One region of the Bacillus sp. FG16 genome, then DNA from elsewhere that is predicted to be linked to it. Evidence: a T-box and tRNA genes for the amino acid it is inferred to sense, from the RefSeq annotation. Region 1 holds a T-box; the other holds one or more tRNA genes.

Region 1 (8,320 bases):
CATTATTAAAAGGAAAAGAAGTTGTTCACTTCATTCACCGTCATGAAATTGAAGGTGCAACTATGGACGAAATTATTACGAACTTAGAGCAAGCTTTCGAAAAGAATTGCTAAAAGAAGGGGGAGAGTAAATCTCCCTCTTTTCTTTATATAGAGGTGAAAGAATGATAGTAACAACAGCAGGAAGAACAAATAAAGAAATGACAGCATATGCAAAAAGGGTAGCGGAAGAATTAAATCGTTCTTTCATTTCACGTAATGATATACCAGTGCATAAATTACATGAGCAGTATGAACAAGATGTACTTGTCGTAGGAAAGAACCGATTAGCTATTTATCCGAAAGGTACGGAAGAATCATTTTTCTTTCATCCGAACTCAGCGATGTTTCGTGTAAAAAGGTTAATGCGTGGAGAGCACGATCCGTTTGTACAAGCTGCTAAATTAGAGAGCGGAATGACAGTGTTAGATTGTACGCTCGGCATGGCATCAGATAGTATTGTAGCTAGTTATGTTGTTGGTGAAAGTGGAACAGTAACAGGACTTGAAGGCAACGAATATATGGCTTATATCATGAGGAATGGTTTGAAAACATGGTCTTCATCCGTTTCTGAAATTGATGAGGCAATGCAACGAATTAATGTAAAGCAAACGGAGCATTTTTCATTTTTAGCGCAATGTAAAGACAATAGTTACGATGTCGTTTACCTTGATCCGATGTTTGAAGAAACTGTCATAGAATCTGACGGAATTAAAGGGTTAAAACATTTCGCTTTGTATCATGATATTACTGACGAAACAATTGCGGAGGCGAAGCGAGTGGCGAGAAAGCGTGTCGTATTAAAAGATCATTTCCGTAGTTCTAGATTTGAAAAACACAATTTTCACGTATACAAAAGAAAAAGTGCTAAGTTTCACTTTGGTGTAATTGGCCCTTGCTAATTGTTTGAAAAGATGTATAATAAGCAATAATTAATTAAATATACTGTCTGTGATGAAGAGAGTAATCTTTTTTAGAAGGAAAGCGAGCTAGGGATGGTGTGAGCCTAGTACGGAAGAAAAGATGAAGCGCACTTCGGAGATGCTTCTTGAACGAATAGTAGAGAAAGCCGAGGCCCCCTGTCCTCGTTATAAACGGGAAAGTGGTTCGTAACGAACAACAAGGGTGGTACCACGGGTTCAAACTCGTCTCTTTTTTAGAGACGAGTTTTTTGTGTTTAAAAAATAAGGAGGTTGTAGTATGGAATATAAAACACAGTTTGCGAAAAGTTTATCGAATATTTTTGTAAATGAATTAACGCAAAATCAAATTTTAGATTTAATCGAAACACCGAAACAAGATGAATTTGGAGATGCAGCGTTCCCATGTTTTTCATTAGCGAAGCAATATAAAAAAGCACCAGCTATTATCGCAAAGGAAGTGGCGGAGAAGTTAAATGATCCGTTCTTTACAAAAGTAGAAGCCGTTGGTCCTTATGTAAATGTATTTTATAATCGTGAAACTGTAAGTGATGAAGTATTAAAGAAAATTTTAGCTGAGAAAGAAGAGTACGGTCAAAATCACTTTGGATGTGAAAAAACAGTAGTTATCGATTATTCTTCTCCTAATATCGCGAAACCTTTTTCAATGGGGCATTTACGTTCTACAATGATTGGAAATTCACTGAGACATATCGCTGAAAAATGTGGCTATGAAGTTGTAGGAATTAATTATATAGGGGATTGGGGAACACAGTTTGGAAAGTTAATTACGGCTTATAAAAAATGGGGAAATGAAGCAGTGGTGAAAGAGGATCCAATACGTGAGCTATTTAAGTTATATGTTCAGTTTCATGTAGAAGTAAAAGAGAATGATGAATTAGAAGAAGAAGGACGTGCTTGGTTTAAGAAATTAGAAGAAGGTGATGAAGAAGCGGTAGAGCTTTGGAATTGGTTCCGTCATGAGTCCCTTAAAGAATTTTCTCGTATTTATGAACTTCTCGGTGTGGAATTTACTAATTTTCAAGGCGAAGCTTTCTATAATGATAAAATGGAAGACTTTATTGGGATTTTAGAAGAGCACGACTTACTGGAAGAATCAGAAGGCGCATTAGTCGTTAATTTAGAAGAAGAAGGTATGCCGCCATGCTTAATTAGAAAGTCAGATGGTGCGACGATTTATGCAACGCGTGACTTAACGGCTGCTTTATATCGTCAAAACACTTATGGATTTGATAAAGCGCTATATGTTGTTGGCCCAGAACAAAGCTTACATTTCAATCAATTTTTCACTGTATTAAAAAAACTTGGCTACACTTGGGTTGATGGTATGGAACACGTACCGTTTGGCTTCATATTAAAAGACGGTAAGAAAATGTCGACACGTAAAGGAAGAGTTATTTTACTTGAAGAAGTACTTGAGGAAGCAATCGAACTTGCAAAACAAAATATTGAAGAGAAAAATCCAAACTTAAAACAAAAAGAAGTAGTAGCAAAGCAAGTCGGTGTAGGGGCAGTTATTTTCCACGATTTAAAAAATGAGCGTATGCACAATATTGAATTCTCATTAGAAAACATGCTGAAATTTGAAGGAGAAACAGGCCCGTACGTACAGTACACACATGCACGTGCTTGCTCTATTTTAAGAAAAGAAAGTGTAGAATTTGAAACATGTACGTTTGCTTTAAAAGACGACCATAGCTGGAGTGTCGTAAAATTACTAAACAAATTCCCACAAGTAATTGAAGCAGCTTTCAATAAAAATGAGCCATCGATTATTTCGAAATATGTATTAGATGTAGCACAATCGTTCAATAAATATTACGGTAATGTTCGTATATTAGAAGAGAACGGAGAGAAAGACAGTAGACTGGCATTAGTGTATGCTGTGACAGTTGTATTAAAAGAAGGATTACGTCTACTTGGGGTGGATGCTCCTGAGGAGATGTAAAACAAATAGGTATACGTATCGTAGTAGATATGTATGCCTATTTATTTTCATAGAAAATGTGAAAGTAGAAGTTTTATTTTATTAAATCTAAACTTTTATAGAGTTGTTTCAGGTGTAGGAATGTCCGTATTAAATGGAGAATTGTAATGTCATATATAAAAAGGAGGCGTTGAACTTGGAAACGTACGATTGGAACAGTAAACTAACGTATTTAAAAAACACAAGAGATTTATATTACAACGACGATTATGTCCGCTTTTTAGTAAATATGGTTTGGAAGATTACTAAGCCCGTACATATTGTTGATTACGGTTGTGGGTATGGTTATTTAGGCTTATTATTAATGCCTTTACTTCCAGAAGGATCAAAGTATACAGGCATTGATAGTGGAGAAACATTATTAGCTGAAGCGAGAGAGTTGTTTCGTTTACTTCCGTACGAGTCAGAATTTCTGGAGGGAGATGCTATAGAAATTGAATTGAACGATACATACGATATAGCAATTTGTCATGCCTTCTTATTACATATGAGTTCACCAAAAACGATGCTACAAAAAATGATTCATTCAGTTAAAAGTGGCGGGAAAATAATCTGTTTTGAACCACATTGGATATCAAATATGTCTTCATACACGTTGGATGGAGAGAACCAATCGGAAATTATCCAGCTAGGCATTTTGCAGAATTTATTTGAAAGTGACACGCAGAGGAGTGGAAAAGATGGAAATATTGGTATGAAAATACCGATGTATTTAAGTGAATTAGGTGTGAAAAATATTGAGTGTAGAGTAAGTGATAAAGTGAACTTTTTAGATTCTAATATGCACCATAATGATAAACAAAGTTTGTATCATTCATTAAAAGAAGAGGGGATTGCAGGGAATCCAGGTGATAAGCAGCAATTTATAGAACGTTTAATAGACAGAGGATTAACATATGATAATGCGCTAACTCAATATGAAGCTGAACTACGATTTTATAAAATATTTCATGTGCATTCTTCTTTAGTGTATGCTCCGAATATGAAAATTACATTTGGTGATATAGTATGTTAAAAGATATGATATATAAGAATTGACGTTTAATGTCGATAAGTCGATATTCGACATATAATCGCCGATATATTTGAATTATCGCCAATATAATTTTATGTACTGATTTCAGCTTCTACAAGATAAAAACCGCATGTTACGTTATTCCATATAATTAAACAAAATACGGAGAAAAATAATCATTTTTACTATATTTTGTTATAAATTTGAATAATATTAATTAATACCATCCATTATAAGAGATTTTAGTTGAATACATACTATATGGTGTGTAAAATCTAAGCAAGTAGCAGTTTAAATATAAATTCGAGGTGAATGCATGCTAGATTTTAAGCAGTTAGAAGCGTGTTTGAAAGATAAGAGATTTGTAGACGGATTACAGAAAATAAATAATGAAATTGCATATATAAAAGAAACGAATACTTTATCCTATGTGAAGAAGTGGCTTGCTAATATTCCTTCGCATAAGGAGTTTGACATATTAATTCGTCTTACTGATGAAGGGCTTATGCACCAATACAGTTCATTCCTCATTCGCTACGCTTATAAAAAATTCCCAAATATGAGAACGCTCTCTTTATATTGTGATGAGTTAATTGATGAGCGGAAAATTCTTGAAGCAGAGCAGCTGTTAAAAGAAACTTTAGAAGAGAGCAATAAAGAAGAAATAGATGCCGATTTTTTAGCGAAAACATATTTTACGTTAGTACGATGTCTTTTAGAAATGAAAAGAAACGAAGAAGCGCTAATGTATATGCAAAAAGCAGAGGAGTACAGTACGCGCGTAGTGTTTGATAAATGGGGCTACGTTTATATGCATACAGGCGAATGGGAGAAAGCGGAAGAACAATTTATTGCTGGCATGCAGCATGAAGATTGTGAAGAGTTATCTACCTATTTATTATCACAATTGTATGCGAATAAAGGGGAACAAAAACGCGCGCTACAGTTAATTGATGATGCGATTGTAAAGTTCCCACAAGTACCATATTTTCATTTTGAGAAGGTAAAGTATTTATTAGATTTAGAGCAATATGAAGAGATGTTAGCGGTAATAGATAACATAAATACTCAGCTGCCATATCATGCTTATAACACTTACTTTGTACATTTACGTGCAGAAGCGCTGTACAAAATGAATAAATTTGCAGATTTACAAAAGCTATTAAAAGAAGAAAAGAGTTTAAAAGAATCTTTATATCATAATTTAGAAAAAAATCCGGATGGAAAAAAGGTTCACTTGCCGATAGTTCCTATTGTACAAAAGGATAATTATTGTGTTCCGACAAGTTTAGAGATGATGTTGCGTATATGGGGAGAGACACGTACACAAGATGAAATAGCAGAGTTTATTTTTGATATGACAGGATCAAAGTTTTCAGATACTGTTTCTTATTTAGAAGAATTAGGTTATGACTATCGTTATTTTAAAGGGAATGAAGAGAATTATAAGAGACTGATTGATGAAGGAATTCCTGTTTTATTAAGTATAGATATTGAGCATGCTTCACACGTACAAGTTCTATCTGGATATGATGATACATTGCAAGCTTTCTATGTTCAAGATCCAAACTTTATAGAACCAGTTCTTGTGGAATATAGTAAATTACAAGAAAAATATCGTTATACAGGCTGTTTAGCAATCACGTTTGTTCCGAAAGAAAAGAAGGCGCAACTAGCGTTTCTAAGTGAGGAAGAAAATCGTTATTTTAAATCTATTTTTTCTCTTACGGATCATTTAGATGAACAGGATAAAGAGGGAATTAGTAACTTAGTACAATTTTTAAAAGAAACGAGCGATAATCCAAATACGTGGTTATATACGATAAAGCACTTAGATGTCGAAGTAGATAAAGAATTTATTTTATATTGTATCGATAAGTTAATGGAAAAGTTTCCGAACTCGGACTTTGTTAAATTGCATGGTGCACAGTGTTTTATTCGTCTTCAGGAAGTAGAGAAAGCGGAGCAAATGCTGACAAGCGTTGAGAAGAAAAATAATCGTGCTTTATATCATTTAATAAACGGAAGATATGCTTTTGAGCAGGAAAGTTATATAGAAGCGATTTCAAGCTTTCGTTCATCGTTACAATTAGACGCAGATCAGCCTATTGCTTGGAGTTTTCTTGCTTTATCCTATATGTATATTGATCAATCTGAAAAAGCATTGCAATATTCACAAGTTGCGTTAGAGCGCAGTCCTGAAAGGTTCACTTTAACGAATCACGGTTTAATATTAATAGATTTAGAAAGATATGAAGAAGCATATGAAATCTTTAATGACTTGTTAAAAGAGTATAAATATGAAGCACATGTATGGTATGAACGAGCGAGATGTGCACATCAACTAGGAAAATTATATTTAGCAATAAAAGGGCTTAAAGTAGCGATTCATTTGGATAGTAATGCACCTTACATTTATACGAAACTTTCGGAAATATACGAATCTGATTTGAAGGATGAGGAAAGTACGAAAGAAATTTTATTAAACGGTATTGAGAATTGTGATGATAAAGCACCTCTTTACGTAAAATTAGGTGACTATCATTTTCAAAATGATAGCTTGGAAGAAGCAGAAGTATTGTATAAGCGTGCTTTAGAAGAAAACGATGAGGATGTTTATTCTCACTTCGGACTTACACAAGTGTATATGGCAAGAGAACAATACAAGGAAGCAAAAGAATACATTCTTGGTCTTGAGAAGCAAATTGAAAAGAGCCAAGATTTCCTCATGAATGCAGGAATGGTTTTATGGGATGCTGAACTTGAACTTGGTGGAAATGAAGAAGGGTTTAAAGTAGCGCTATCTAAGTTAGAAAATGGTATAAAGAAAAGCGATTATAATGTAGCAAGTGCGTTAGATGAATATGTGAATCGAATTAAAGGAACGGAATTTGTACAACGAGGTATAGCGTTTTTAAGAACTTTACACAAAGAAAGAAATGAAGTAAGTGAGTACGGTTGTTATGCAGGTATTTTATATGAATCTATTGGACAGTACGGCCAAGCGATGAAAAGATATAATAAGGCGATAGAACAAAAGGAAACGGCATTACCGTATTACCGAATTGGTGAAACACTTATGGCATTAGGGCAATTGACGGAAGCAAAACAAGCGTATGAAACATGTTTAGAGCTTGATGGGAATTTCGTAGGTGTACATTTACAGCTTGCGGAAATATACGAAAAAGAAGAAAACCGTTCTAAAGAACAAAGTCATATGGTTCAGGCGATGAAGGAAGAGCCGTTGCATATTAATATGGAATATTTGGCACAGCTTTCAGTAGATATGAATCTTCAGGAAGAATTGCTGACTGAACTAGAACAATTAGAGGAAGAAGTACCTGAAATATGGCGTTTAGATGCGATTGCATATGTGTACGGAGCGATGAATGAAATAGATAAAGAACAAGCACAGATTGAATACGCACTACAATTAGATGGTGAGCATATAGAAGTTCTATATCATTATGCAAAAGTATTAGTGAAAAAAAGAAATGTAAAAGCAATTGAAGTTGCAATGAAAGTAATACAAAAAGATTTTGATAATGAACGTATATTTGATGTTTATGTAAAAGCAGTAGAGCAACATAAAAAATTGTCTAACATACGAGATTTTCTTCATACGTTAAAGGTGAAAAAAGCAGAAAGAAGTACAGCATTCATGTATGCTGCAGCTGCGGTTACGGAAATATGGATTGAACGCCAGCTGCATGAACAGCCGAAACGATCTATCATTACGAGAGCTTTTTATCGTATGAAAAATCGTGCGAAAGAAATTTCAATGGTTACTATGATAATTGATTTATATGAAATCTCTTTAAAGTTAAATCCGAAAAATAGTATGGCAGCACAGCGATTTGCGCTATTTTATGAGAATGTAGAGATGAATAAAGAAGCGATAGAGATTCTGCACACGTCACTAGAAAATAAATGGGATTATGAAGTAGCGAAGCAACTTGTAAATCTTTTCGTTGAGTGCGAGGAAGAAGATATGTTAAGAGATGCTTTGGAATTAACGAAGCAAATGGTTCGAGAACTACCAGATGATTATGATACTCTTCTTCTGCAAGCACAAGTATTCTTTAAAGCAGGGGAAGAAAGAAAAGCAGAAAAGATTACCTTACAATTAACGGAGCAAACACCGTTCGTAAGTAGAGCATTTCTTGCTTTAGGAGAAATGTACCAAAGTCAAGAAAGGTTTGAAGAGGCAATTCAAGTATTAGAAAATGCTTCTATACATCATCGAAATGAAACAGTAATTCTTCTTTCTTTAGCGTCTTCATATCATGGTGCCGGCCAAACACTAAAGGCAGAAAAAATAGCAAATGAAGTATTAACA
Region 2 (13,507 bases), on a different contig from region 1:
TTTCAGGATGATCAACTGGGAAGATACCAGCTTCTTCAATCGCTTCACCGTATGCTTTTGGTAAAATGATATCTAAAGCATCTTGGTATAAAGATTCAATACCAAAGCGTTGTTCGAATAATGGACGAGGCATTTTTCCTTTACGGAAACCTGGTACGTTAATTGTTTTTACTACTTTTTTGAACGCAGCGTCGATAGAGTTGTTTACTTCTTTAGCATCAACTTCGATTGTTAAAACGCCAACGTTACCTTCTAATTTTTCCCATTTTGTAGACATTTATTCTTTCCCTCCAACTATAATAATGTATGCACATACCTCTATAGATTAAGATCTTCATTATCTCTTTTTTGAAATAACAAATACACAAATAATCCTCTAGCAAAAGCTTTCAGATATAATGTTCCAATCTACTAATTGCCCAGAAGACAACTACGGTATATTTTGTTCGAGAATAATATGAAACATATTAAGTAAGAGAATTACACTTCTCTTCTCTTACAAACAGGCAGATTTCTGCCTTTTGCAACCCTTACATTATAACATAGAATATGCTCGTTTCAAGAACTGAACGATTCTTTTTCATAATTATACGGGCAAATATCCTTCTCTTTCAACACGTAATAACCATTGATAGGCAATATGAAACTCTTCCAATTCGATATTATATGCTGCCATAAGCTCTTCTTCATCTATAGCCAATCCGAAACGCTTTCTTCCAATTCTCTCTAAAACAGCTGACCAAATCTCTTCTTTATCCATTAATAGAGCGAATGGGAAAATGCTAATTTGCAACTCTTTCCAATATGTAACCATTGCTTCAAATATATCGGGATAATTTTGCTCTAATCGGCTTGATAATTTATGTATAATGTTATTGGATTGCTCCTCATTATGACCTGTAAATGCTGGAATCACCTTAATCGTATTTCCAAACTTTTCTACCTCTATTTCTTCTTCTACCTGACTTTCTATCATTTTATACAAAATAGAAGTTTTCAAATAGGGGTGCTGCTCTTCGTCTATTAAAAATTTCTTTAAAACAGGTAATGCAAGATCTAAGTCTTTTAACGAAAGTCGCTGAATCGCTCTTAGCTTCTGTCCAAAGTTTTCTCCAAAAATTTCATTAGTAAACTCTTCCAATTCAAAATTTGAATCCACTAGCGATGCGTCTCCCTCATTTAGCATACCTTCTGCAAATAAAGCAAGCTGCGCTAATTTTTCCTTTTGATCAGGCATTATATCTTTCGTTTGTAAAACCTTTTCAACAGTTTCAATAACACCTTCATAATCATTTGTTTGAACTAAAATAGTTACGTACGTTTCAAGAATATCACCAAATAAGACAACTCCTGTTTTAAGCAACTGTTCACATTTGTCTTTCGCTTCTTCCATACGTTTTAATTCGAGTAAACAAATAACTGAAGCTAATTCCGTTTGTTCCGTTTCCGCATTATACTGACGTAATATTTCAAAGCAACGCAATGCATCTTCGAATTCCCGCTCTTTCAGCGCTAAAAAACCTTCATCAATATAGCGCTCTGATAGTTGCGGAAACAATACGACCGTATTTTCTTTTTTATCCATACGTCCGCCTCTTTTTCTTGATTTTAATTATGTTCAAAGTAAATATATCAAATGCGTAATGAGAACACAACATCCCTAAACTATTTGTTTGGAATATGAAAATATTTAATTTTTACATTCCAATACGAATAAATTTCTACTAAAAATTAAAATTGTACAAATAAAAATCCCCAGCAACAAGCGCAGAGGATTCATCATTAATGGAAAGCTTTTATAATTGTGGGGTATATTACAAGGGTAATAATTTGGAGAACAATAATTGCCATAACAATCATGCTAAAATAGAAGATTGGTTTACTTCGCTTCATTAAAAACATAATAATAAGCATCGTACAAGCAAACAAACTTAAGAAGAACAAACTTGTTGTCGAACTAAGTATACCACTTGGGACAAAGAACAATAACACTACACTACAAGTACCTATAATTCCAAATAACCATTCCATTCATTCACTCATTCCCTTTCCCTCTCATAGCTGTTTTCTCTAAGCGATCAAATGTTTCACAACATCAACTACATACGTTAATTTCTCATACGCTACAAATCCAAAAGCAACCGTTAAGCCCGTTACAACTAATCCTTTCATCATTTCTTCCTCCTCGTTTTATCGTTGTTATCTTCATTATAAAAGATTAGCAGTTTCTTACCATCGAACTACCTTACAGTTACCTTACAGAATTGTAAGATTTCAAAAAGAGATTTAAAAACACCTCATATCGCTTGAGGTGCTTTCACGGAATTCCTCTATAATCACTTGTAAAATTAACTTTTTTCTCTTAGTTATTTTTCGGCGAATCGATTCTTAAACTAATAGATTTACTAAATAATTTAGGATCAAAATAATTATTCATTACTTTTCTTAACTTACCTTCAGATATTTTCGTATTACAAGAAAACAAAGGATGAAAATCATGTTAATATATTTTTGTACAATTAAGAATTTAATTTACAAGGGGGATTATATATGTTTAAAAAAATGGCGGCAGATGTATTAGGACTAAGCGATGTAGGTTCTGTCATTACACCTAAAGACTATGATAAGGTCGATGCTGATGATTATGTGATGCATGAAGATGGGGAGAAAATTTATTTTCTAATTAAATCGAAATCAGATGAATATTGCTTTACAAACAAAGGGTTAATTCACTTAGACGGTACAAGCGCAACAAGCAAAAAACGTACACTGCGCCGCTATAGCTATAGTAAATATCAAATTAAAAACGTAGCACTTGAAACTGCAGGAACGATTGATTTAGATGTAGAAATTAAGTTTCAAATGGGCGATGAGCATTACTCAATTGATGTTCATAAAAAACATATTGAAGAATTAAAAGATTTATATAAAGCTTTACTTAAAATCGAAGAAATTTCATACGACAACGACATTACATTACAATATGCACATAAAAGTTTAGATATGGCATCTAATGCTTTTAGCCGTATTTCAAATGCACAAGTAAACTTAGCAGAACAATTTAAAGAGATGAACGAGATCGCCTTTAACTGGCTTGTTGATACGAAGAAACAATATAATGTGAAAGATTATGGTTTTGTATTTGAGAAGTTTATTAATAACTAAACAAAAAACCTTGTTATCAACAAGATAACAAGGTTTTCTTACCGTCCCAGGAGAGATTCGAACTCCCGCTCCGCCCATTTCCGTACTATTTTATATATTTTGATCGCAGTCTTAATATATCTTCTCCTTCGCGAATGCCTGCTGATCCCTTCCTCACATTTTTTACAACAGTCCAATTCGGGTTAGTTTCATCACCGATGTTCTGTACTGTAAAGTTGCCGTCACCATATTTCCGTTGACCTTCTGCCAATTTCTCCGTTAAATTATTCTCGTTTGATCTCGCCATCTTTGCGCCATCTCCCTTTTTATACAACCTTCTTAAACTGTCCAATCAATCACACGTCCAGTCAATTGGAGATCCTCGCTTTCCACTTCGGTTAATTGTAACACACCGTCGGAGATAAGTTCCGATAACGCTACTCAATCACACTAGAATGGTAAAAACTTTTATAACATTGTAAGTGAACAATTAGGAGAATCTGGATGTTGATTTGAGTTCCACCATAAGCCTATTGATTCTTTAAATTAAATATGAGGAACAGGGCGCATAAAGTGAAACTTTAATCAGCCCTCACCAATCGGGCTGCCCGCTAATGCGGGATAAACAGCGCTCTTTTTATTTAAGAAAAAGAAGTACATATGCAACTGCTTAATATCGAAAGAAAGGTCGCAGATATTAAGAATGAACTACACTTATAACCCAAACATCAATTTTTAGACAAACAAAAAACCTTGTTATCAAAAGATAACAAGGTTTTGTTAGCGTCCCAGGAGAGATTCGAACTCCCGACCGTACGCTTAGAAGGCGTATGCTCTATCCGGCTGAGCTACTGGGACATGGAGCGGGTGAAGAGAATCGAACTCTCGACCAGAGCTTGGAAGGCTCTTGTTTTACCACTAAACTACACCCGCATATGTTATTTTATTTTCTCTTCGTTAGCGCCGTTGCCCTATCGACAATATTTATTATATGTATAACCACACATAAAGTCAACACCTTTTTTAAAAGAGGATAATTTTTCTTATCCTCTTTTAAAAACTGCTTGTTCAACTAGCTGTCCGTCTAGTGTTTCAAAACGAACTTCCATTTGATTTTCATCCATTTCTAATAAAGCAAATGTCTTCTCTACACGCTGACGTGGTAATAAAATACTGCCTGGATTAATAAATAAAACGCCGTCGATTAATTCCGCACCTAATACGTGAGAATGTCCGAAGCATGCAACTTGCGCTCCCACTTCTTCAGCATGGTACGCTAGCGTTTGTAATGTCATTTTCACATTATGACGATGTCCATGCGCAACTAAGAAGCGAATTCCATCTACATCAGTTACAATTTCATCTTGAAAGTTAGTATAATCACAGTTTCCTTTTACAACATGGAAACCTTGCAGTTCTTCATGAGCAGGCGTTAGCTCTGAATCACCGCAATGAATCATGATGTCTACTTCCCCTTCATATTTCTCTTTCAACTGCTGTAATTCCTTCACAGAGCTATGACTATCGCTTACGATTAAAGCTTTCATCATTCTCTCTCCCTTATTCTCCTAAAAACCATTCCGGGATTTTTTCTTCTAACTTACGAAGAGCGCGGCCACGGTGGCTAATAGCATTTTTCTCATCTGAACTTAATTCCGCCATTGCTTTTTTGTATTCTTCCACATAAAAGATCGGATCGTATCCAAAACCATTTTCTCCTCGGCGTTGTTCTAAAATAAATCCTTCACATGTCCCATTTACAATGACAGGCTTTTTATCACCTTCAGGGAAAGCAACTGCTAATGCACAATAGAAACGCGCTTTACGCTTTTCAAAGTCCACACCATTTAATTCTTGTAACACTTTATCGATATTTGCTTGATCATTTTTCGGTTCACCAGCAAAACGCGCTGAATACACTCCTGGTTTTCCATTTAAAGCATCTACAATAAGACCCGAATCATCCGCAATTACGATAGAATTCAACTGTCTACTCAAACTATCCGCTTTTAAGATCGCATTTTCTTCAAATGTTTCACCAGTTTCTTCGACTTCTTCAATATGAGGAAAATCGTGTAATGATTTCACTTCTAAATCAAATCGCTCAAATAACTCAGTAAACTCACGTACTTTTCCCATATTTTTTGTCGCTACAACAACTTGTTTCATACTTTCCACCTCTACTCTATATGAGATACGATGTTACCTAAAGCTTCTTTTTGCATATCAATCAGTTGGAAAATACCTTTTTCCGCAGCATCAAGTAGTTCATTTAACTGCGCTCTACTAAACGTCGCTTCTTCTCCAGTTCCTTGCACTTCAACAAATTGGCCTTTTCCAGTCATAATTACGTTCATATCAACGTCTGCTTTAGAATCTTCTGCATAGTTTAAATCTAAAACAACACCTTGCTCTTCAACAATTCCTACTGACGTTGCTGCTAAATAATCTTTTACTGGAATTTTAGATACTTTTTCTGCTTGTAATAATTTCTCGAAAGCTAATACCATCGCTACATATGCACCTGTAATAGACGCTGTTCTCGTTCCACCATCTGCTTGGATAACATCACAGTCAATCCAAACTGTTCTCTCGCCAAGCGCTTCTAAATCAACTACCGCACGTAATGCTCGTCCAATTAGACGTTGAATTTCCATTGTACGTCCTGTTACTTTCCCTTTGCTTGACTCCCTAATTGTACGTTGTTCTGTTGCACGCGGAATCATCGCGTATTCAGCTGTTACCCATCCTTTTCCTTCTCCACGCATAAATGGCGGGACACGCTCTTCAATTGTTGCTGAGCAAATCACCTTTGTATCCCCAACTTCAATTAATACAGATCCCTCTGGATGTTTTAAATAATTCGTATGAATATGTATATGGCGTAATTCTGTTTTCTCTCTACCATCTACTCGCATAAAAATAACCTCCTCTTAATTACTACTCGTTAGTATAGCCAAATTTAAATGTATGATATGTATACAATAAAAGAAGGAGAACCCAAAAAGCAATTCTCCTTTCTTACTTAAGTATATCAAATTATTCAAGATTAAAAACTACCTGTATTCACGTTTTCTGGACGATCTACAGGTTTTATTAACTTTCCGCCCTTTTCATCTATAAGATTTGCTTTTCCATTCACTTCAATAGAAACATTTTTCACACCTTTCTTTTCTGTTAAAGATAAAACTAACGACTTCAATACGTAATTTGAAATCATATTTTTATCTGGGTTTACAAATATATTTTCATTAAAGTTTAATGTAAGATTTCCGTCTTGTAATTTCGGATTCGTAATAAGCTTAACGCCTGGATTAAAATCATTCAGGAGCGATTGATGAATCGGACCTTTTACAAGTTCATCTATAATTGCTGCATAATCATTTTCTTTTCCTTCCGCAACGCGGCGTGTGACTGGTACGTAGTATTGCTGTTTATTATTATTTTGCGCCATGAAATATAGTGTGACTGGTTTTGTATTCGTTACATCTGCTACTTGTTCATCATCGAAGTTAATACCATTTGCACGGCTCACTCCTTCACCAAGCGGTGTACCAGCAACCGGCATCTTCGCCAATTTCTCACCATTTATTTGGAACTGCACTTGTTTTATCTCTGTAAATTGCGTCAACGTCCACGCTATAGATTCAATGATTTGACGCTCTTCTTCTTTCGCATAGTTTTTCATTTCTTTAGAGAAATCAATAACTGCCGTCCCATCCTTTTTCAAATCTAAAGTCATCGTTGTATTCGCCGGAATGACTGCACGAAACCCATTCGGTAATAAATTCGTTACCGGTCCATCTTTCACAAGGTATTCTAACGTTTGCTTCACAGTCTCATTTGCTTTCGGAGTAGGTATAGCTAACGTTTGTGGTACAACATAACCATTTTTATCAACAAGGTATAGTTCTCTATTTACCATTTGCCCTTGCTTATCTTTTTTAGCTACTTCTTTCTTCCCACCCTCTGTATACGTAACTTGTTTTGGCGGATCAATTTGTTCAGTTGCTTTCTCCTGATTTATAAAGCCACACCCTGTTAGTAAAACAGCGCTCACAGTAGCACCAACAACCCATTTAAAAGTGGATTTAGGCATGCCATTCCCCCCTAAAATCTAAGTTTGTACTATTATGTATACGAGCCGTTTCACATTTTAGAACAAGCTGTGCCTCTTATAAAGTGAAACTTTAATCAGTGGAGGTTCTAACTGCCCAGCAAATAGCAAGATAAAACAAAAAAACTCCTGATTTCTCAGGAGCTCACTTATATGAATTCTACTATTATTCTTTTTCTAAATGAATATGCTTCACATTTTCAATCGGTTGACCGAACCATTTTGATGCAATTTCTTTAAACAAGCCTATTTTTCCTGTTGTTAAGAAGAGATGATCGCTTTGTTCTTCTCCTTCATTCAACATTTTACTATGATATAAGATTGTACTTACTTCACGTGCTGTTTCATCACCAGAACTAATTAGTTGTACTTTATCTCCCATTACTTTTTTAATAACAGGTCCTAAAATTGGATAGTGTGTACACCCTAATATAAGTGTATCAATATCGGTACTTTTCAGTGGTTGCAGCGTTTCTCTTACAACTTCATACGCCATTTCACTTTCGAAATTCCCACTCTCTACAAGTTCAACGAAAGGTGGACAAGCTAAACTTTCTACCATAACACGGTTATTAATAGACTTTAACGCCTCTTCGTATGCACCACTTTTCACAGTTCCAATCGTTCCAATAATCCCAACATGATACGTGTTTGTCACTTTTAAAGCTGTACGTGATCCTGGGTGAATAACTCCCACTACTGGAATTGGTAATTGTTTTTGCATCTCTTCTAATACAACCGCAGTTGCTGTATTACACGCAATAACTAACATTTTGATATTTAAATCTAGTAAATGCTCCGTCATTTCCCACGTAAATTGACGCACTTCTTCTCGAGAACGCGGACCATAAGGACAACGTGCTGTATCTCCTAAATATATGATACGTTCTTTCGGCAACTGACGAATTAATTCCTTCGCTACTGTTAAACCGCCAACTCCTGAATCGATAACACCGATTGCTCTATTCAACTTCATCACCCGTTTTCTCATTCATCATCTTTTATGTTTATCATTATATTTTACACACTTTAAGTTCGCTCACTTCAAATGCTTCTGTATGAAAATTTTCATTTGCCCATGTATAGACTAGGACCTTTTTTATTTTGCTCCTTTTTTTCATAATTTGCAAGATAGAAAAATAACCGACCTTCTATAAGAAAGTCGGTTTCTTCTATATAAAGTGCATATTCATTGCTCCATCTTTTTTTGAAAAGAAGACATTCCCATTAATAAGACGAAATGAACAGAAATTAAAATGACGATCAAAATAAAATTCAATCGATAACTATTTGTAGATTCCATAATTTTGCTCGCTACAGCTGGCCCGAATGCCATACCGAAAAAGTTAATTAAATTATATAAACCAAGGCCGACTCCAACTTTAGCTGGATTTAATGTTTTCGGAATAAATGTGTTTAATGATACTTGAATTGCCGAATAACTCATAAATGTTAAAATAACCGCAAATAAAATAAAGAGTAAGTTCCCGTCTGGAATAATCCCTAAAATCAAAAAGCCAATGATCATAACTACAGACGCTACATACATCATCCTCACATTCCCAAACGCAGGAATAATTTTTCCGGTAATAAAACTAGATACAATACCAAAGAGAGATGCAACAAACAATACAATTCCAATAACGAACGGAGACACTCCGTGCCCTCTTCCTAACAGTAATGGTAATAATAATAAACTAGCACATAACGCCACATTAATGATAAATCCGACCGCTATTAAACGCAGTAATGGTTTATTTGTAAACAACTCAATATCAATAAACGGCGACTCTGCTCTCTTCATATGAGCCTTGAATAAAAATAGGAAAGCAACAGATAACACAAAAAGCCAACTATTAATATTCACTCCTAATAAAACGGTCGTAATCAATACAAATAATAAAAATGCTCCAATGAAATCAAAGTGGAACACTTCATCGGTATGTTGCACCTCTTCTGGCATAAATTTTACGAGCAAGAAAATACCAACCATTGAAATAACCATAAATAAAAATAAATACGGCCACCCTAACGTATTTGTAATTGCCCCACCAACTAAAGGTCCAATACCAACCGCTAATGCAATAGAAGAACTAATCATTGCTAACGCACCCGGTTTTTTAGCTGGAGCAACTAATTTAGCCACCGCAATCATACTAAGCGCAATAAACGCTGCTCCTCCGCTCGCCTGCACTAGCCTTGCGAAAATGATAATCTCATAAGATTGATTCACAAACCCAACAATAGAACCAGCTACAAATATGATAATAGAAATAATTAATAGCCTTTTTACACTGTAACGATCAGCCAGTTTTCCATATATCATCGAACCAATACCGACGACTAAAGAATACCCTACTACAACCCAACTTACTTTCGATTGACTAATTGATAAATCATTAGCAATATCCTCTAGCGCTACATTAAATAACACAGCGTTCATCGGTCCTAACAAAACAATAAAACATAATGTAAAAACAAACCATTTCGAATGGTTACTTATATCTTTCCCCATGTGTAACACTCTCCTGATTACAATTTTAAAACTGTCAAACTATTGATAAAAAAATGAAGTTATTTAAATGTTGTATCACCACTAAACAACTTCATTAAATGTATAAATGGTGCTAATTTATCGTGCGATAAATTGAATTCGAAACGAAACACGTATATTGTTCGATATTCATGGAACTATCATAGTTTCAGCATTACAGTTTGTCAACGAAAAACATACAAAGTAAACTAGTTTAGTCTTTTTAGTTTACTTTGTTCAAAAGTTATTATACACTAATTTCGAAGCTGATATAAGGAGGACTGGCATGATTATTCAAATTTGCATTTTTTAACTTAATAAAATGAAACGAATACAGAACTTTTATATAGAAGAGACATTATAGGAGGATTATGATGAAGAAAAAAATGTTAGTTGTATTAACAAGCGTAGAAAAATACCCAAATTTAAATAGGGCTACCGGACTTTGGCTCGGTGAAGCTGTACATTTCGTAAAAAAAGTAGAAGAAGCGGGTTACGAAGTTGATTACGTCAGTCCACAAGGCGGTTATACACCAATTGATCCACATAGTTTAGCAATGGCGGAGAGCATCGATTGGGAATGGTACCAAAAGAAAGAGTTTATGAATCGCCTCGGTTCTACAATGAAACCAAGTGAAGTGAATCCAGAAGACTACGCTGTTATTTATTACGCAGGTGGTCACGGGGTTATTTGGGACTTCCCAGAAAATAAAGAACTTCAAAATATTAGCCGCAATATTTATGAAAACGGCGGTATTGTTTCTTCCGTTTGTCATGGAGCTGCTGGTTTATTTCATATTACATTAAGTAATGGGGATCGTTTAATTAGCGGTAAGAAGGTAACAGGCTTTTCAAATGAAGAAGAAAAATTAGCTGAATTAGATCAATTCGTTCCATTTTTAACAGAAGATGAACTCATTAAAAATGGAGGACTTTACGAAAAAGCTGCACAGCCTTGGGAAGCTTTTGCTCTAGAAGATAATCGTGTTATCACTGGTCAAAACCCAGCTTCAGGTGGTCCAGTAGCCGAATTAGTATTAAAACAGTTGCAAAAATAATATGTACTAAAAAAAGCAGATTTCCCTCTATTAAGGGAGATCTGCTTTTTTACGAAATCATTTGCAAAATAGCAATAACTTCTTTTTCAATTTCAGAATCATCAATTGCTTCTATATACTCTGGTTTAAAAAGTTGATACTTCTTTAATTGATAAAAATCAAGTATCGCTTTCTTTAAAGTAATATCGTACTGAATACAAAAAGAATGATCTATAATACGTCGTAACATCACATCATCTTGTACCATAAATAATTGTGCATTCATTTTATTAAAATAACCTTGTTCCATACCCGCTTCAAAAAACATTTGCAAATTATGATTACGATTTTGTTGTGCAGCGACTAATTGATCTGACAAATGCGGATATGCTTCTTTCAAATCTTGCAAAAAAACATCCGAAATATATGTCACACATTTTAAAGAGTGGATAAACGTCTTTTGGAAACGTTCTGCAAAAGACATGCTTTCATCTTGATTATCCACATCACCTTCGAGTAGATAATTCATGAAATCCTCTACTACCGCCTCAATAATTTCATCTTTCGAAGAAAAACGTTTATATAAAGTAGCTTTACTAATATCCATATATTTCGCAATTTCATCTATTTTCAATTGGCTAAAACTCGTCTTTCTAATAACGGGCTTTATTTTATTAATATAAGTATTTGCACATGCGACTTTTCTCATTTAAAAGAGCCTCCCCTTTTGTCCATACAAAATAGTATAGCAAATTCACGAATGATTATAAATGAAGTTATTATACTTATTACGCCTTTTTAGTTTATTACATTTTCATATACTATACATAAAAAACTATAATCCATTATCACCAACTGGACGGTTACAAACCAATTTTGAGGGGGGGAATTTTAGGATAAAGTGAAACTTTAATCACCCCTCACCAATTGGGCTTTTACGGGCTGCTCGGCAAATAGCGGGATAAAAATACCCACTACCTTTGTTAGTAGCGGGTACTTTTTCTATAATTTATTTACAGCCCTTTTTATAGCCTTACCTATTTCCACGCTAGACTGTGGATTTTGTCCTGTAATTAAATGCCCATCTACTACCACATGCGGCGTAAAATTGGGAGCTACATAAAACAAAGCTCCTTCTTCTTTCAACTTACTTTCTAACAAAAACGGAACGCGCTTTTCTAAATGTACAGCTTTTTCTTCATCGTTTGTATAACCTGTTATACGCTTACCGGCAACAAAAAACGAGCCATCCTTATTTTTCACACCGACTAAGGAGCTTACTCCGTGACAAACAGCCGCTACAATCCGGTTATTGTTATACATATTCTCAATTAAATTTGCTACATATGGATTACCTGGAAAATCTACAATCGCCCCGTGCCCACCACCAAATAAAACCGCATCATAATCCGAAAAATGAACATTCGAAATCGGCCTCGTATTTTGCAATAAAGAAGCTACGTGCTTGAATTCGCGAGGTATACCATTCGGAATAGACACTCTATCTATAGGTACTCTCCCACCTTTTATTGACACAATATCAACATCAAACTTAGACTTTTTAAATAAATGATAAGGAGCTGCGAGCTCTTCAAGCCACAAACCAGTCGGGTGTCCATTCATATCATGAGCACTTGTTGAAACTAACAGTATCCTTTTCAACATATCCCCTCCTTATTACCTATTTATGTATGGAGTGTTCTTATCATTCATATAGCAAGTGAAGCAAACAGAAAAATAGCCGACTCTTTGTATAAAAGTCGGCTGCTTTCTTATAGTTCGAGCTCTCCCATACGAAGAAGCTCCACAACTGCTTGTGAACGTCCTTTAACCCCTAGCTTTTGCATTGCGTTTGAGATGTGGTTGCGAACTGTCTTTTCACTTATAAAAAGTTCACCTGCAATTTCCTTCGTTGTTTTATCTTGAACCAGTAATTCAAATACTTCTCTTTCTCTCTTTGTGAGTAAAGGTTTAGATTGATACGCTTTTTCCTTCAACTGGTATAACCCTCCTTGCTTAAGCCAGAGCTGTGTATGTGTAAGTTGGGTGTTTATTTAGTCAAGATATTGTATGAACGAAATGTGCAGGTGGTGAATGAAAATGGGCTTTATTTCCTATGTTATTTTAGACTTTTATACAGTGCGTACACTCTTTTTATCCACTTACTTTCCAACGCGCCATATTTGTTCTAGCAATATACTTACAACCGTACCTACAAATAAACCATTACCGAATATATATTGCATAACAGACGGCAAGGATTGGAGTGCTCCAGACGGTAAAAACATAACGCCGCTGCCAAATAATACTGCAACGCCTAAAATCGTTACATTCCTTTCACTCATCGGCACTTGTTTTATATTATTAAATCCAATTCCAATTAACTGTACGAACGAAGCCATTAAAACAGCCGATGCGACAGCAGATGGTAAAGATGCTAAGTAACGAATAATACTTGGAAAAAGAGACATTACGACTAGTAACGCACATGCCATTAAGAACGATCGTATATACTTTTGTTTTGTTAAACGTATAAATCCTGCCGTTGCTGGTAACGGAACGACACCTACAGTTGAAAATACGGAAGAGATGATATGTGAAATCCCCCCAACCCACGTCCCATCCTTCAACTGTTTTTGTTCAATAGTCGCTTTATGAATAGTTGCTTGATTAATT

What was found. A T-box is a leader RNA that pairs with one kind of tRNA and senses whether it is charged. The one in region 1 lies ahead of argS (arginine--tRNA ligase), so its partner is inferred to be a tRNA-Arg.
Region 2: it encodes a tRNA-Arg, which carries the amino acid that the T-box ahead of argS (arginine--tRNA ligase) is inferred to sense. The anticodon was not compared.

What each region holds. Positions count from the first base shown of each region.
Region 1 is NZ_JBMDKC010000003.1:60,522-68,841, reverse strand. It holds gene ACODS7_RS02315 (BrxA/BrxB family bacilliredoxin) at 1-113, shown strand, start outside; gene ACODS7_RS02310 (class I SAM-dependent methyltransferase) at 164-940, shown strand; T-box leader at 981-1,194, shown strand; gene argS (arginine--tRNA ligase) at 1,239-2,927, shown strand; gene ACODS7_RS02300 (class I SAM-dependent methyltransferase) at 3,103-3,981, shown strand; gene ACODS7_RS02295 (bacteriocin-processing peptidase family protein) at 4,298-8,320, shown strand, end outside.
Region 2 is NZ_JBMDKC010000021.1:4,270-17,776, reverse strand. It holds gene tig (trigger factor) at 1-277, opposite strand, end outside; gene ACODS7_RS10280 (hypothetical protein) at 587-1,585, opposite strand; gene ACODS7_RS10275 (hypothetical protein) at 1,783-2,031, opposite strand; gene ACODS7_RS10270 (PH domain-containing protein) at 2,551-3,165, shown strand; gene ACODS7_RS10265 (hypothetical protein) at 3,251-3,451, opposite strand; tRNA gene ACODS7_RS10260 (tRNA-Arg) at 3,929-4,002, opposite strand; tRNA gene ACODS7_RS10255 (tRNA-Gly) at 4,004-4,077, opposite strand; gene ACODS7_RS10250 (metallophosphoesterase) at 4,188-4,691, opposite strand; gene ACODS7_RS10245 (XTP/dITP diphosphatase) at 4,705-5,313, opposite strand; gene rph (ribonuclease PH) at 5,325-6,062, opposite strand; gene gerM (spore germination protein GerM) at 6,194-7,243, opposite strand; gene racE (glutamate racemase) at 7,428-8,237, opposite strand; gene ACODS7_RS10225 (MFS transporter) at 8,451-9,776, opposite strand; gene ACODS7_RS10220 (type 1 glutamine amidotransferase domain-containing protein) at 10,169-10,852, shown strand; gene ACODS7_RS10215 (TetR/AcrR family transcriptional regulator) at 10,902-11,540, opposite strand; gene ACODS7_RS10210 (type 1 glutamine amidotransferase domain-containing protein) at 11,834-12,496, opposite strand; gene gerE (spore germination transcription factor GerE) at 12,604-12,828, opposite strand; gene ACODS7_RS10200 (purine/pyrimidine permease) at 12,994-13,507, opposite strand, start outside.